DNA from 4 places in the Staphylococcus sp. GDY8P57P genome. Region 1 is predicted to be linked to each of the others. Evidence: riboswitches for the same ligand, from Rfam matches in the RefSeq annotation. Region 1 holds a riboswitch; each other region holds the start of a gene.
The links. A riboswitch is a leader RNA that binds a small molecule or an ion and turns the genes downstream of it on or off. The one in region 1 is predicted to bind thiamine pyrophosphate.

Region 1 (4,227 bases):
TTTGACTTGTTGTTGGTAGGTATTAAAATCAATGACATACATTTGATCTAATAATTTAGATAAAAATGTACCTGGTCCATTTACTTGTTGATCTTGTTCAGCGCGTTCAGCAGCAATATTATAGATGCTAACCGCTTCTTCTAACACTTGTAGAGATGGCGTTTCTTCTCTAAATAAGAAACTTGCTACAATGCCCCCAAGTAAGCATCCAGCACCAGTAATCTTGGCTAATAATGGTGACCCATTAGATAACTTCACCACTTTATTATTTTGGACAATAACATCTTCTTTACCAGTTAACACGATGGCTGTATTCAATTTCTCATGGGCACGCTTAGCTATTTCAACAACGTCTAAGTCAGTTTCACCATCCGTACCTTTCATCGTTGTTGTTGCATCTACTAACGTTAAAATTTCAGAAGCATTACCTTTAATAACTGATACTTTCACTTCTGATAAGAATTTTTGGCAAAATGCTTTGCGATACGAAGAAGCACCAACTGCTACTGGATCAAATACAATGGGTGTTCCTTGCTGATTCGCTATTTTACCTATTTCCAAAATGTCTTGTTCATTTGCCTTAGTCATCGTACCAATATTAATAAGTAACGCCCCTGCAACTTTATAAAATTCTTCCGCTTCTTCAGGTGCTTCACTCATTGCTGGACTAGCACCAATGCTAAGTAATCCATTTGCCGTAAAGTTTTTCACGACATCATTTGTATAACAGACAACTAAAGGATTCTCTTGTCTTAAACGTTCCAAATTATTCATCATCTAATCCAACCTTCTTCATATATGCAAAATGGTTTACCGGTCCTCTACCTTGACCAATTTCTGGCGTATATTGAATACTCAATGAAATAAATTTCTTCGCTTTTTTAACCGCTTCATAGATAGATTTACCTTTAGCCAGTTCTGCAGTAATCACTGCTGAGAATGTACATCCAGTTCCGTGCGTATGTTTAGTGTCAAAGCGTTGATCTTCAAAGGTATACACATCATCCTTAGTAAATAAGAAGTCTTTAGCATTGTTTAAATCTGCAGAGTGTCCACCTTTTATGACAACGCCTTTACTGCCTATTTCATTAATAAAGATATTGCCTGCTTTACGAATATTTTCTTCCGTGTCTATTTTAATGCCTGTTATTTCCTCTGCTTCAGGAATATTAGGCGTGACGACATCTGCTAAAGGTAGTAATGTATTCTGTAAATGTTTCTTGGTTTCATCATCCATTAACGAATCGCCACTCTTAGCTAACATGACTGGATCGATAACGTATGGAATATCTGAATGTTGTCTCAAATATTGTTGAATTAACGCCATTGTTTCATGAGTCGCAATCATACCTGTTTTAATAGCGTGTGGTAATTCGTCATTGAAGACGCTATCTAATTGTTCTTGAACCCAACTTGTCTCAAGATTATGGATATGTTGTACCCCTTTAGTATTTTGCGCAACGATACTTGTAATAGCTGCCATGCCGTAGACACCACAGGCATGAAATGATTTTAAATCGGCCATTACACCAGCGCCACCTGATGGATCAGTTCCCGCGATTGTTAAAGCGATTTTAGGTTTATGCATTTTTGTCGCCTCCGAAGTTCCATTGTTCGTTAGTATAAGCCATATTAAAGAAATTACGTTCGTGAATCGTACTTTGTAAGAAACTTTCTTTAATATCATGCTTTTCTTGTTCTGTACAATTTGCTGTTAATTCATCTAATAAATTATCAAATACTTCTATTAATGGACGCATTTCTGTACTATAGAAATCAAACCATTTTGCAGTTACAGAATCTCTATTTAGATTTTGATCCTCTAATGCCATTTTAGCTACAACTTCATATACATAAGGGCATGGTGCCATTGCAGCTATTGTATACGCCGCATTCTCATGTGCATAGGCATGATAATACATATGTTTAATGTAATGATCACCGCTTGGAGGCCATACTTTTTCTTTAACAATTTCTTCATAAGGTTCATTAATGTAATCTGCTAAAATTTCATGTGCCTCAACTTCACCATCTAGCATAAATTCAATTTGTTCAACTAAAAATTTAACATCTTTCATTGTTGGTGCTTTTGGGATAAGAAGTGCATACAAATTTGTAAATTCCTTTAAATATGATGCATCCGCTCTTAAATATTGACGTACTGCTTGAGCGTCTAACTTCCCTTTTAAAAGGTCTTGAATAAACCCATCATTATAGATATCTTCAATAATAGGTTGTGAAGCCTCTTTAATCTCAGTTGAAAATGTCATAGTCATATCCTCCTTAAAATTAAAAAATGCTACATTTCAACGTAGAAATGTAGCTATCATTCAATAAAGAGAACATAACATATACATTACTACTTTCCTACGTTGGCATTAACCAAATCAGGTTATAAGGGTCTGAATTTAATCATCTCAGCCATTGGCAATGGCTCCCCTAGTAGCATTATCTTATTAATTTAACGATATCAAATTGATTAGGATTTATCAAATAAAACAGAAAGCGAGAGGACAGAAATAAAATAAACTCATTGTTCTCCCTAGCTTACTTTGCTTGTAGCATTTCTTAGTGAAATTCTCTTTGTTGGGGCCCGCCCGCAAGGATAACTAGTGCTAAAAAAGCTTGATTTAAGCGTATTTTCAAATCAGTCATCTATTGTCAAAATGAAAAAGCAGGCTGAGACACTTTATTATGTCCCAGCCTACTCAATTAATATTATTATATTGCTAAATTAAGCAGTTACCCATTGTGATGGACCTGCAGTATTATATAATTTAACAGCAGCAGCATCTTGAACGTGTTCTGGTGCTTGTGCTGGTGATACACCTTTATATTGAGCAGGTGCTACTGAATCCCAAGTTGATTGTAAGAATTGATATTTACCTGCTGCACCTGAACTTGGATTAATAGCAGTAATGTCGCCACCTGATTCACGTTGTGCAATTTGTTGTAAATGACTGTTTACATTTACAGAAGAACCACTTGAAGCACTTGAGTTAGAAGTTGTAGCTTCAGTTTGTGGTTGTTGTGTTTGTTGAGTTTGTGGTGCTTGTTGTACTTGTGTTGGTTGAGCTTGACTAGATTGTTGTGAAGAAGCTACTTGTTCAGCTGAAGTTTGGTTAGTAGCAGCTGATGCTTGTTCACTAACATCTTGTTGTGGTGAAACTAAGCCTGTTTGTGCATAGTTCCAACTCCAGTTAGTACCATCTGATTCGAAATGATAAGTGAAACCTTCATAATCAAATGTTACGTTATATGCACCTTCTTGGATAGGGCTATTATTTAATGATTGATCATTTGATTGTGCTAATTGTGCTAATTCAGCTTTATTTACTTGAGCTTCGCTCGCATCTGCGTGTCCAGCGTTGCCAGCAACTACTCCTAAACCTACTGCTAATGATGAAGCAATAATTGTCTTTTTCATAATTATATATATCCTCCTAGATTTGTTTGTGTCTTAATAATAAATTTTACAAGTAACACTTTAACATCCATAAAACCATAGTAGGTTACAGTGAAATAAAAAAAGCCAGTACTTTTTTACATCCAAATTACAAACGTACTGTAATCCTATTTTTTAGTTATGGACTTTCATGACGGTTTTGAGTAGCTATATATATAAGTATCTCTTGTAATACTAATGAAATCTTTCAGATAATTATATTAAAAATTTAAGAACCTCTCTTATAAAATTGATAATATAAGAGAGGCCATGAGTATAATTAAAGAAGTTATTTATAGTAAATAGGGATGGAGTTAATAGAACATTAGTTTATATCAATCACTTCTAGGTGATCGTATGAATAAGTGTCTTCATTGAATGAGGTGTCAGGGAGAATATCATTATTTTTGGATTTGGGGGACATAAATTTAATTGTTTCAACATATAATTCGGTCACAAATTGCGTTTGGCCCTCTTTATCGTATTTACGTGATCTCATTTGACCAGTAATACCTACTAAAGCGCCTTGCTCAGTATACAATTCAATATTGGTAGCTGTTTTACCAAAAGCTTTACAAAATATATAATCACAAGCTATTTCATTGTTGTCATCTTTATAATTACGTTCTGTTGCAACACAGAACGTGGCTATCTTCACCTCCTCTTTCTCAAATATTTGTGCCTTTTTGGTCAACCGACCTACTATCACAATCTTGTTTAGCATGTGTCACCTCCTTCTACAACTATAGTATTCATTTATAACTATGGCGTCAAAATTCTAT
Region 2 (4,227 bases), on a different contig from region 1:
GAAGCTTCTGTATGATTGTCACCTTCAGCTTTGTTTGCTGCTACGCCAGCTGCGCCAGTACCAGTAGTGGCACCAGTTAATTTAGATGACACGCTAGATTTTTTACCTTTAGTAGATTCCATTTTTGCTGTTGCTGCTTCTAAATCTTGTTTAGGTTCTTTAGTTAATTTCATAATTAATGCGGCAACTACGAATGAAACAAGTGCTGCTAAGAATACGCCTAATACCATGTGTAAGAATTCGCCTTTAGGTGCATTTAAGCAATACACGATGAATGAACCTGGTGAAGCCGGACTCTTGAATCCGAAACCAGTTGCTTGGTAAGTTGCTACGCCAGTCATACCACCTAAAATAACAGCGATGAATAATAATGGACGCATTAATACATATGGGAAGTAAATTTCATGAATACCACCGAAGAAGTGGATGATACCTGCACCATATGAAGTTGCTTTAGCAGTACCTTTACCGAAGATCATGTACGCTAATAAGATACCGATACCTGGTCCAGGGTTTGATTCGATTGCGAATAGAATAGATTGACCTGCACTTGCGGCTTGGTCAGTACCAAGTGGTGTGAATACACCATGGTTAATCGCGTTGTTAAGGAATAAAATTTTAGCTGGTTCTACGATGATACTTACAATTGGTAATAAGTGTAAGTGTACTAAGAATTCAACTGCTACTGATAAGATGTGCATGATGAATTGCATAATTGGCGCCAATAGTTTGAAGCCAAGGATTGTCATAATGAATGCTAGAATACCTGCTGAGAAGTTATTGAATAACATTTCAAAGCCTTGTGGTGTTCTAGGTTGTAAGAATTGGTCAACTTTCTTCATTAACCAACCAACAAGTGGTCCCATAATCATTGCGCCAAGTAACATTGGTGTATCTGGTAATGCAACAATAACCCCCATAGTTGCTGTCGCTGCAACGATACCACCACGTAAGTCGTGAATTAAACGACCACCACTAAATGCGATAAGTAATGGAATTAAGTACGTGATCATTGGTCCTGCTAATTGAGATAATTCTTTATTAGGATACCAGCCATTATCAATGAAAATCGCAGCAATAAAGCCCCATGCGATAAACGCACCGATGTTTGGCATAATCATACTACTAAGGAATGAACCAAACGCTTGAACTTTACGGCCGAGACCTTTTTTCTCTTGTGTCTCTGTTTGAGCCATAACTACACCTCTTTTTTTATTCTGATTTGATACTTCAATTGTAAGGGCGTAAGAAAGCGTCTTCAACATAAAGAAAATGCCACTTTGTCACAGTAAATGTGACAACAGTGTGGCAAGGTCATGGAGAATGGGTTTAGGGTTTGGATAGAAGTAATTAGCGAGCAAATCTGAAAGCCAAGTTTTGCATATATTTTGCCGAAAATCCTGAATTTAGATTGTTATTTATAAGATGACTTATCTATAATTTGAGAATTAAAAGAGTGATGTCAAACATCTTTAAAACAAACGTGTAATTCAACTGGAGATATTTAATATCTAAAGATTAGCGATTAATAAATAGGCTATAAAATAAGTAAGAAACAATAAAGGAGTGTTGTGTATGACTGGGAATGCAGGAAACGGCTGTGTGAAATGTGGACATACAGAAGTGGAAGAGGGGACACTATCGGCAACAGGTTCTGGACTATCTAAGATGTTTGATGTCCAACATAACAACTTTAAAACAATCACTTGCAAGAATTGTGGTTATACAGAGTTTTATAAAACTGATAAAAATAGAACAAGTGATATTATTGATTTATTCTTTGGTGGATAAGTTAAGTAAATAGAATTTTAGACAGTGGTTATTAAGACCACTGTTTTTCTATGCACAATAAATCTTAATTTGTAGTAATATGACACGTTTGGTACAATTATGCTTGTAATACAATATCATCTGCTAGGGGTGCTTTAAGTGGCTGAAAGGAGTTTAAAACTCCAACCCTTCGTACCTGATCTAGTTAATACTAGCGTAGGGAAGCAAGTGAGTACATTTAGACTAAAAGATATTAAAGTTAAAAGGTTTGTTCACTTTCACTTTAATAATTTAAGATACATATAAATTTGTTTAATATACTTTGCTTATTTTCTTATGCATTCAGTGTTCAGCTGAATGTTTTTTTGTGCATGTATTGATCAGTCATTTGAGATATACCTAGTGGCATAGGAAGGTTATGTATATGAAACAAGAATTGATTAATTTTAAAAAGAATTTTCCAGCGAGCAAACGAATCTTTAAAACAGGAAAGAACGACGAAATCAAAGTTCCATTTCGTGAAATTGAGTTGTCGGATACGCAACTTGAAAGTAGTTCATTTAAAAATGAACCAATAATAGTGTACGATACAGCGGGACCTTACCATGATGAGAGTTATGAGGTAAATGTTAATCGAGGGATTCCAAAAAATAGAAGATCATGGATTGCTGAACGTGAAGATGTCGTATGCTATGAAGGACGCAAGGTTCAATCGATTGATAATGGCTTTAAGAAAGATGGTCATAAAAACTATGTAGCACACCCTTTTCATTATCAACCGAAACGTGCAATGAAAGATAAAGTTGTAACCCAAATGCATTATGCGAAACAAGGCATTATCACTAAAGAAATGGAATTCGTTGCGATTCGTGAACAAGTAGACCCAGAATTTGTGAGAGAAGAAATTGCGAGAGGACGTGCGATTATACCGAGTAACATCAATCATCCTGAATCAGAACCGATGATTATTGGAAAGAATTTTAAAGTTAAGATTAATGCGAACATTGGTAACTCCATCGTTTCATCTTCGATTGAAGCGGAAATCGAGAAATTGGTGTGGGCAATTCACTGGGGTGCAGATACGATGATGGATTTGTCGACAGGTAAGAACATCCATTCTACTCGCGAATATTTGATTCGTAATTCACCAGTTCCAGTAGGTACGGTACCAATTTATCAAGCTTTGGAAAAGGTAAACGGTGTAGCTGAAGACTTAACTTGGGAAGTTTATCGAGATACGTTAATTGAACAAGCCGAACAAGGTGTCGACTACTTCACGATTCATGCTGGCTTGTTGTTACATTACATTCCACTAACTGTCAATCGTTTAACAGGTATTGTATCGCGTGGAGGATCAATTATTGCGCAATGGTGTCTTGCACATCATGAAGAAAGTTTCTTATATACGCATTTTGAAGATATTTGTAAAATCTTAAACAAATATGATGTGGCAGTATCTCTAGGAGACGGTTTACGTCCAGGTTCAATTTATGATGCTAACGATGAAAGCCAAATTGCAGAACTTAAAACACTAGGTGAATTAACTGAAATTGCTTGGAAACATGATGTGCAAGTCATGATTGAAGGACCAGGACATATCCCAATGTATAAAATAAAAGAGAACCAGGATTTAGCAGATTTCTATTGTAAAGAAGCACCATTCTATACATTAGGCCCCTTAGTCACTGATATCGCGCCAGCATATGATCATATAACATCTGCCATTGGTGCAGCCCAAATTGCAAGTTATGGCACAGCGATGTTATGTTACGTAACACCTAAAGAACATCTTGGTTTACCAAATAAAGACGATGTTCGTGATGGTGTTGTAACATATAAAATCGCAGCGCATGCAGCCGACTTAGCGAAAGGCTTACCAGGTGCTACGGTTCGCGATGATGCGATTAGTAAAGCACGCTTTGAATTCCGTTGGATAGATCAATTCAATTTATCATTAGACCCAGAACGCGCAAGAGAATTTCATGATGAAACCTTACCCGCTGAAGCTGCAAAAATTGCACATTTCTGTAGTATGTGTGGACCCAAATTCTGTTCAATGAAATTGTCACATGAGATTCGTGATTCATATAAAGAACAATTAGAAGGTATGAGAGAAAAAGACGAAGAGTTTAGAAAATCAGGCAACAAAATCTATCAATAATACAGAATTACCTTATAGCAGTGGCTTGTGTAGTCACTGCCATTATTATTTTTGAATTAAAGGGTAAGACTTCGGGTTGTGTGATGTTAGAGTGATGGATGTCTAAATTCGGGTTAATTCGACCTGATTCATTGGGAATTTAAGAGATTTTGAGCAGTTTATATATCTAACCTTCTTAACTATTGGTACCATAGTTGTATTACTAAATACATATTTCCAGGGTTATACCGATAGGAGGGTTTGGATGAATTCCAATACTGAATTCAAAAAAGGGATTCTATATGCGTTAGGGGCAT
Region 3 (4,227 bases), on a different contig from region 1:
ACGCCATCGCCTTCTGCATTGAATAATCTAAACGCATTAGTACCTTCGATATGATAATAATAGTCACGTTCTTGTAATGCAATTTCAAATCTTTTTTCGAAAAAAGATGTATTAATTGTTTCATTTTGATCGTAGCTTAATATCCAACCTAGCCCCTTATGTTGGCGTCCAACATATGCGGTTGCAATGTACTGTTCTTGACCATTCATAATGTAAAATAAGTCGCCTTCTTTTAAATGATCATTGTTATAAATATCCGCTTCATCTACTAGCGGATAGTAATTCAAATACTTTGTTTCTTTACCTCTATTTAATGTGGCTATTTTCATTTTCAAACGCTCCTATTTAGATTGTTTTAAGTTTGAATTTTATACAATACTCTCGTTATCATTCAACACTAGTTTAACAAATATAAAATTATCATTACACAAAACAACATTAAACAAAAAAGGCGGAACGTGAAGTCTATTTCGTCACCATAGATTTCACGTTACCACCTTATCAAAATTAAACGCATTAAGGTCTTTCTCTCAATTGTAACGTAAATGCGATAATAACCGCTATCAACATTAAGATTAACGTTGGAGTTATAAAGATTGATAATAATAATCCATGAATCATAATGTTTACAAATTCAGTTAACAATTTAAAGAATAGAATACTAACCATAAAGAGTTGTAAATAATAATATTTACCTCTTAAGAAATGTGTAAATGTCGTTGCAATATAAGTGATAATAACTAGCATTAATAATAATAAAGTTACCCATTCAACAACATATTGTGTTTGAGATAGTTCCCATTCACCTGATACAAATAAAGCATTTCTGTTATTAAATTCAATAAATGTAAATAGGAATAAAATGAAACCACAGAATATTTCTACATACGCTGGTTTAATCCATTTCGGCCGTCTCATCCAATTAGGAATATCATCTTCTTCAATATTAAATACATTTTTGAATTTATTCTTAAATTTATCACGTTTTGATCTGATTTTTTCTAAATCGACACTTCTTCTCGTCTTACGTGCATATTCTGATGTTTTATCTTGAAGCTGTTTAAAATGAACTTTAGACTGATTCGAAACATTTCCTTTACTTGTTCTTGATAATTCTGGTTCTTCTTCTCCCAATTCTTCTTTAGTCAATGGTAAGGATCTTCTTAAGAATAAGAAATTCCAAATTGAAGCTTGCGCTAATAACCACATTACTAAGAAAAATGTATTTACACTTAAAATATCTATTGGTGCAATTTCATTGGCATCAATTTTGCCGTATAAAGAAATTTGAGTAATTAAATAACTTATTCCATAAGAAAAGATAATCCATAAGTAATGATTTTTTCTATTAGCAACATTAAGTTCATCTTTATATACAATGTAGCCTGTGTGAATAATAAAAGGAATAATAAAAATAATTGCCCAAAAACTATATACTTGAGTCATTAAAGTAATTGAAATGAGGAAGTATAAAATCCCAATAATTAAAAAGAAAATTGAGATGTCGTAATCATATTTCGTAGTTCTATATAATGCATAACCAATAAGCATTACAAGAATACCAAACAGAATAATTATGACTGCACTAATAATAGGAAAGTTGCCTATGAACCTACTCATCACTCTAATAATTTCACTGAAGAATGCATTAAGGAAATCCCATAAATTATGAATTTTTAATTCAACTTTATCTTTATCCTTTAATTGATTAATTAAAGGTAAATTTATAAGTATTATGAGACCCGTGAAGAGTGAAACGATACCGACAATATAACTAAAAATAATCTCGGTGTGTTTCTTAAGAAAAGACATACTGTTCACCTCAAAATTCATTATATAGTAAGATGTTAATCTTGTCTTTATTAAACAATAAAATACATCTTGAGACCTATATAAGTTTATCCTAGTTTTATATGGGTAAACTTAAATTGTAAACATTAATCTAACAAGGAGTGTTCATTATGACAAACGAAGATGCTAAAAAAGCAAAAGAAGTAGAAGAAAAATTAAAAGAACAAAAAGAAGAAAAAACTGATGACATCGAACAAACTAAAAAAGATGTTCAAGACACTTTAGATTAATTACTAAAGCAATTATTTATAAAGGCTACAGTTTCACTCATTCATTTGCGTAGCTAACCGAACTGAGAAGGCGCTTAATTCAAGCTTTTATCAGTTCTAGTCACCCTTGCGGGCGGGGCCCCAACAAAGAGAATTTCATAAAGAAATTCTACAAGCAAAGCAAGTTGGGGTCGGGGCCCCAACAAAGAGAATTTCATCAAGAAATTCTACAAGCAAAGCAAGTTGGGGTCGGGGCCCCAACAAAGAGAATTTCATCAAGAAATTCTACAAACAAAGCAAGCTGGGAGTCGGGGCCCCAACACAAAAAATCACGAAAGTGATTTTACAAGCAAAGCAGGTTGGGGATACGACGAATTTAAAAGAATTCTGTCCCACTCCCATCGATTTTTCTTTCATTTTATTTAATTTAATTAAAATCGCCTTGACATTAATTCATAAAAGTCATACATTTAAAATAAATTAAATATAAAACGCACTAGGGGTGTGTATACTGAGATGAGGTTTTACCTCGAACCCTTTGAACCTGAACTAGTTAAAACTAGCGTAGGAAAGTGTTGCTAATATAAATAATTGTAGTAAATACATATAAAACTTTTTATTTAAATTCACGCACAACTTTCTACGGATGGTTGTGCGTTTTTTTAGGAGGAAATATCATGTCAAAAGGTTTAAAGCTTTCAGAAATCCTTGTAACTGTTCTGATTGCAGTAGTATTTGCGATAATTTATAACTTATGGTGGTTTGCGTATAACGTGGCGCAAGTTGCCGGTGTTCATATTGAACAATTAACATATGGCGTATGGTTTATGGCAGCTATCGTCGCATATTTAATTATTCCTAAACCTGGTATTGCACTTATTGCAGAGTTTGCTGCAGGTGCTGGTGAAACAATTGTTATGGGGAAATTTGATATTCCTACAATTGTATATGCAATTCTTCAAGGTTTAGCTTGTGAAATTATTTTTGCTATTTTTAAATACAAATCTAGATCATTAATGGTTGCTGTATTAGCTGGATTAGCAACTGCATTAATTTCATTTCCAGTTGATTATTATTACGGTTATTTAGCTGAAGTCGCAGGATGGAATCTTCTTTTATTCATTATATTCCGTTCTATTAGCGGTATTGTCATTGCCGGCTTATTATCTTATCTCATTGTTAAAGCATTAGATCAAACAGGTGTGACGAAATTATTCCGCCCTGCTTCTCAAAAAGACTACGACAACCTATAAGGGGAAATTAAAGTGTTAAAAGCGAAAAATTTACGTCTGAAATATCCGAATGGCGAACGTAAAATCTTCGATAATTTGAATATTGAAATTAAAGATAAAGAAAAAGTGCTTTTACTAGGTCCTTCAGGATCTGGTAAAAGCACATTGCTTAATGTTTTAAGTGGCATTGTGCCAAATCTAATTGAGTTACCTATGAAATATGATGAACTTGAAATCGATCCACATTCTGGTGTCATCTTTCAAGATCCAGATACGCAGTTTTGTATGCCTAAAGTGTATGAAGAACTTGCTTTCGTTCTAGAAAATAAACAAGTACCACGCAATGAAATGGACGCACTTATAGAGAATGCTTTAGCATCGGTTGATTTAAATGTTACGGACAATACATTCGTTAATCATCTTAGTGGCGGTATGAAACAAAAGCTCGCTATTGTTGAAACTATTTTACAAGAAGCTAATACGCTTTTCTTAGATGAGCCTACTGCCATGTTAGATGTAGATGCTACAGCTGATTTGTGGCAACGACTTATTCAGTTATGGTCTGATCAAACTGTGCTTATTGTCGAACACAAAGTTGAACATATTTGGGAGCATGTCGATAGAGTCATCTTATTGAATTATGAAGGACAAATCATAGCAGATGGCACACCGGATTACATATTAAAAAACTGTGAGCATTTACTCACTGAATTTGGCGTTTGGCATCCTCATGCTTGGGATCATGCGCCAAAGCCGATTACATTTCCATCTAATGAAGCTGAAACATTATTTACTTTTAAGAATGGTCAAGTTATTCGTGGTAAAAAACAATTATTCCAGACATCCGAATTAAATGTTCATTCTGGAGAATGGATTACGATAACTGGGAAAAATGGTACAGGTAAAACAACACTGTTAGAATCAATGATGCAACT
Region 4 (4,227 bases), on a different contig from region 1:
ACGAATTGCTTCTTCAGCTGTTTTAGCGCCAGCAGTATTTGGAAAAGTGATAAAGTCTTTTAAATTAATATTTGCAAGTGGGTTAGGTAAATTTTTATCATACAGGTTCATACGTCTAACTGCGAACGTAAGTACATTTGTTTCCGAAGCTTTAATCGCTTTAGTTTGGATGTCTTCATTTTCAAATTTCCCTGTACCTAATAACAAACGAGAGTGTAATTCTAAATTGCCAATTTTAAACATTTTATCCGCCTCCAACAAATTCTAATAGTTCTAATTGATCATCTTCACGCACAGTGTGTTGATGATAATCATCTTGCTTAATCAATGTTTTATTATGTTCAACAATGACACGTTGTGGGTCTAACTCAAGTGATTCGAGCACTTGATGGATCGATTGTTCCGAGTCGAACGTGAACGTGTCACCATTAATGATACATTTCATGATTTAACCTCCTTGAGACATTAAAAGATTTATATTGAGCTGGTTTGATACCAGTTAATAGCCAATTTGCGATGTCACGTCCGATCACAGGAGATAATAAAATACCATTACGATAGTGACCGGTAATCATATATAAGCCATCATCAATTTGGTCCATAATTGGCAGTTCACTCTCTGTGTACGGACGTACGCCAGACCATTGTTTGAGTACACGTGCGTTTGCAAGTTCAGGAATACGTGCTGTTGCATAATGTTTCAACCAGGAAATGCCTTGCGTTGTATTACCTACTGAATAATTATCAAATTCACTAGTAGCACCAATTAAATAACGGTTGGGTTGTTTTGGCACAACATAACATCCATTGGTCGTAAATACCGTTTGATTTAAATGTAAATTATCGTGTTCCACAAGTAGGACTTCACCTTTAACGCCAACAACCTCACGTGGTAGTTGATACTGCTTTAATAGTTGAGATGACCATGCACCACCTGCAACGATAACCTTTTTAGCATATAAATCACCTTTAGATGATGCGATTTGATAGTAGCCATTCAGACGATGAATGTCAGTAACATCTGTATTAAAGTAGCGCGTAATGTGACGTTGTTGCAGAGATTTAAACAATGCTTTCGTATAATGATTCGCATTGATTTGTCCATCATTTGGGATATAAATAGCCATGTCTGCTGCAGAGACATTACCATTCGTTAAATCGGCCAAGTCATTGTCTGAGAGCGCAACAACATTGTGATCTAATGCGTGTAGGAATTGATATTGTGCACGTAAATGGGCTACATCACTAGGTTGATTCGCAATTTTAATTAATCCAGATGCTTGATATTGAATATCAATGCCCGTTTCATCTTGTAAAGATTGGCATAATTCAGGAAAGAGGTCTCGCGACTCGAGTGCAAGTCGAAATAAATCACTATCTTCTGTAAATTCATTCTGAGCACCTAACATGCCACCAGCTTTATAGGATGCATGTTTACCAGGTATATCTCGGTCAACGATTGCGATGTCGAGATGCGTGTGACTAAGGTGTCTTGCAATGGACATTCCGATGACACCAGAACCAATAATAAGAACGTCATGCATCTTTCAACCACTCCTTTCGTAGATGTTGAATTTGTTGTAAAGATGCGTTCATAAAGTATGAGATTGCACAAATACCTGCAAAGCCAGGCGGCAGTTGATGTATCGTATCTTCCGTCATACCACCTATGGCATAAATCGGGATAGGCACGTGCAAAACATCGTTGATTTCGGACGATGTTCTAGGTTGCTGATTTGGCTTAGAAGCGGTTGGAAATATATGACCATAAAAGACATAATCCAAGTGATGTCGATAAGCCTGTTTAACAGTGTCAACCGAGTGCGTTGACATGCTAACCTGCACCTCTGGATGGTGTTCTTTATAGTGGAATGCCAACGTGTCCATCTCGCGACAATGTAAACGTGTAAGATTTAGCGCTTCTAATAATTCGACATCGCTATGGACAATGATTTTATCTCTAGGGAATCCAGCAACGATTAATATGCTGAGAAAAGAACGCAACTCATCTCTAGACATAGGGGTACGAAAGAGTAAACCATCAATCCCCTCACTAATATCAAGAAAATGTTGTAAATCTGACGCTGTTAAATGTTTGTAAGTTGTTATCGCTATAAAGATGGCTATCACTCCTAATAAATGAAAAAAACGCTATCTCCTTCGTAGGAAATAGCGTTGGTCTATATAGAACGTTATTTAGCAAGCCACTTTCCTACGCCAGTGCAAACTGGATCAGGTTCCAGGAATTATAAAGTTCTTTCTTTACTCTCAGCCTTAAACAAAGGCACTTCCAGTGGATAAATTATCTATTTAATTTTTAATAATTATGATTCACGTTTGATTTCAAATTTATTCTACAATTTTTTCGAATAGAGTTCAAATTTTAATAGGAAGAGCAAGGGACATCAATCATATAATGATCCTATTTCACCAATTCTCAGTAGCTGACTGAACGGAGAAGGCGCTTAAATTAAGCTTTTGTCGGTTCTAGTCATCCTTGGGAGTGGGGCCCACCACAAAGAATGACATTACGACATTCTACAAACACAGCAAGCTGGAAGTCGGGGCCCCAACACAAAAAATCACGAAAGTGATTTTACAAGCTAAGCAAGCTGGGAGTGGACAATGAATGTGAAAAGAATGCTGCGCCACTCCCAAATGACGCAATTAGTGAATAAAGTAACGAACGATGTACAATTTAATAAAAGAACTTTTAAATAAGATATTGAAAACGATTTCAAAACCTGGTAATATAAATAAAAATAAATGCTAAAAACCCTATGATGGTAAGGGTTATAAGGGAGTTATTTTTGTATAATAGGGAGTCTTGTGAGTATATTAGACAACATATTTAGAATCAACAAATTAGAGGAAGTAGGAAAAAGAGGTTATGGTACAAAGACAAAAGAAAAGTAGTGTTCGTTGGTTTTTTGCATTAGCATTTTTTATTATAGGTGTAATCGCCTATATGGATAGATCCAACATTTCGTATATTGCCCCGCAAATGATGGAAGATTTACATATGACAAAACAACAATTTGGTCTATTAGCTTCATTCTTCTCGTTAGGTTATGCTTTAATGCAAGTACCTTCAGGTATGCTAGCTGAGAAATTCGGACCACGTAAGATGATTACAATTGCTTTAGTATGGTGGAGTGCTTTCACCATTTTAACAGGTATGATTAAACATCACGGTTTATTATATTTAGTTCGTTTCTTATTCGGTATCGGGGAAGCGCCTATGTATCCATCAAACGCCGTGTTTAATGCAAACTGGTTCTCTAAAGATGAGAAAGGTAGAGCATCAAGTATGTTACTTGCTGGTTCATATTTTGGGCCTGTATTAGCACCTGTCATTACAATTGCTATTGTAAACGCATTTAACTGGCAAGCAGTATTTTATATCTTTGGTGTGGCAGGTATCTTAATTGCAATATTATGGGGAATTATTGCGAAAGATTTACCTGAACAACATCGTATGGTTAATGACGCAGAGAAACATTTCATTATGGAGAATCGTGACCTTGTTCAAACAACGAAATCATTACCACCATGGAATCAATTCTTCCGTCGTATTAGTTTCTATGCGATTGCAGGTCAATACTTTGTAGTACAATTTGTTATTTCATTATTCTTAATTTGGTTACCAACGTACTTAACTGAACAATATCATGTAGAATTTAAAGACATGGCGATTAGTTCATTACCTTGGTTCATTATGTTTATTTTAATTTTATCTGCTGGTGCGATTTCAGATAAAATTTTACGCAGTGGTCAATCAAGATTTATTTCAAGAGGTTTGATTGCTATTGTAGGTTTCATCGTATTTGCAGTTTCAATTTTCTTTGCAGTACATACTGATAATTTATATGTAACTATTTTCTGGTTATCACTTGGTTTAGGTGGTATGGGCGTATCAATGGGTATGAGCTGGGCTGCAGCGAATGACATTGGTAGAAACTTCGCAGGTACTGTATCTGGTTGGATGAACTTATGGGGTAACATTGGTGCGTTATTAAGTCCATTCTTAGCTGGTGCATTAGTAGCATCACTTGGTTGGACAATGACTTTCCAATTGCTAATTATTCCAGCAGTTATCGCAGCAATTTTATGGTTATTTGTATCACCAGATAAACCATTGATTAAAGATGAAAGTCGTGAATTAAAATAATTTTATATAAACTAGGGCATTATGCCTAGATAAATAGTCGAGACTGGGACATAAAT

Region 2: it holds a riboswitch for thiamine pyrophosphate, as region 1 does, so the genes downstream of both, thiC (phosphomethylpyrimidine synthase ThiC) here and tenA (thiaminase II) in region 1, are expected to answer to the same signal.
Region 3: it holds a riboswitch for thiamine pyrophosphate, as region 1 does, so the genes downstream of both, KA878_RS06465 (ECF transporter S component) here and tenA (thiaminase II) in region 1, are expected to answer to the same signal.
Region 4: it holds a riboswitch for thiamine pyrophosphate, as region 1 does, so the genes downstream of both, KA878_RS07750 (thiamine phosphate synthase) here and tenA (thiaminase II) in region 1, are expected to answer to the same signal.

Annotation. Positions count from the first base shown of each region.
Region 1 covers NZ_JAESLK010000022.1:29,595-33,821, reverse strand. Annotated here, with positions in the region: gene thiM (hydroxyethylthiazole kinase) at 1-774, opposite strand, end outside; gene thiD (bifunctional hydroxymethylpyrimidine kinase/phosphomethylpyrimidine kinase) at 767-1,588, opposite strand; gene tenA (thiaminase II) at 1,581-2,270, opposite strand; TPP riboswitch at 2,348-2,451, opposite strand; gene KA878_RS09420 (transglycosylase family protein) at 2,735-3,427, opposite strand; gene KA878_RS09415 (single-stranded DNA-binding protein) at 3,771-4,169, opposite strand.
Region 2 covers NZ_JAESLK010000007.1:99,531-103,757, reverse strand. Annotated here, with positions in the region: gene KA878_RS03275 (PTS mannitol transporter subunit IIBC) at 1-1,196, opposite strand, end outside; gene KA878_RS03270 (zinc ribbon domain-containing protein) at 1,576-1,791, shown strand; TPP riboswitch at 1,907-2,010, shown strand; gene thiC (phosphomethylpyrimidine synthase ThiC) at 2,195-3,931, shown strand; gene rarD (EamA family transporter RarD) at 4,176-4,227, shown strand, end outside.
Region 3 covers NZ_JAESLK010000018.1:248,395-252,621, forward strand. Annotated here, with positions in the region: gene KA878_RS06450 (class I SAM-dependent rRNA methyltransferase) at 1-329, opposite strand, end outside; gene auxA (lipoteichoic acid stability factor AuxA) at 517-1,812, opposite strand; gene graF (glycopeptide resistance-associated protein GraF) at 1,962-2,081, shown strand; TPP riboswitch at 2,549-2,648, shown strand; gene KA878_RS06465 (ECF transporter S component) at 2,738-3,313, shown strand; gene KA878_RS06470 (ABC transporter ATP-binding protein) at 3,326-4,227, shown strand, end outside.
Region 4 covers NZ_JAESLK010000019.1:174,638-178,864, forward strand. Annotated here, with positions in the region: gene KA878_RS07735 (thiazole synthase) at 1-243, opposite strand, end outside; gene thiS (sulfur carrier protein ThiS) at 245-445, opposite strand; gene thiO (glycine oxidase ThiO) at 429-1,544, opposite strand; gene KA878_RS07750 (thiamine phosphate synthase) at 1,537-2,127, opposite strand; TPP riboswitch at 2,193-2,302, opposite strand; gene KA878_RS07755 (pyruvate MFS transporter) at 2,891-4,171, shown strand.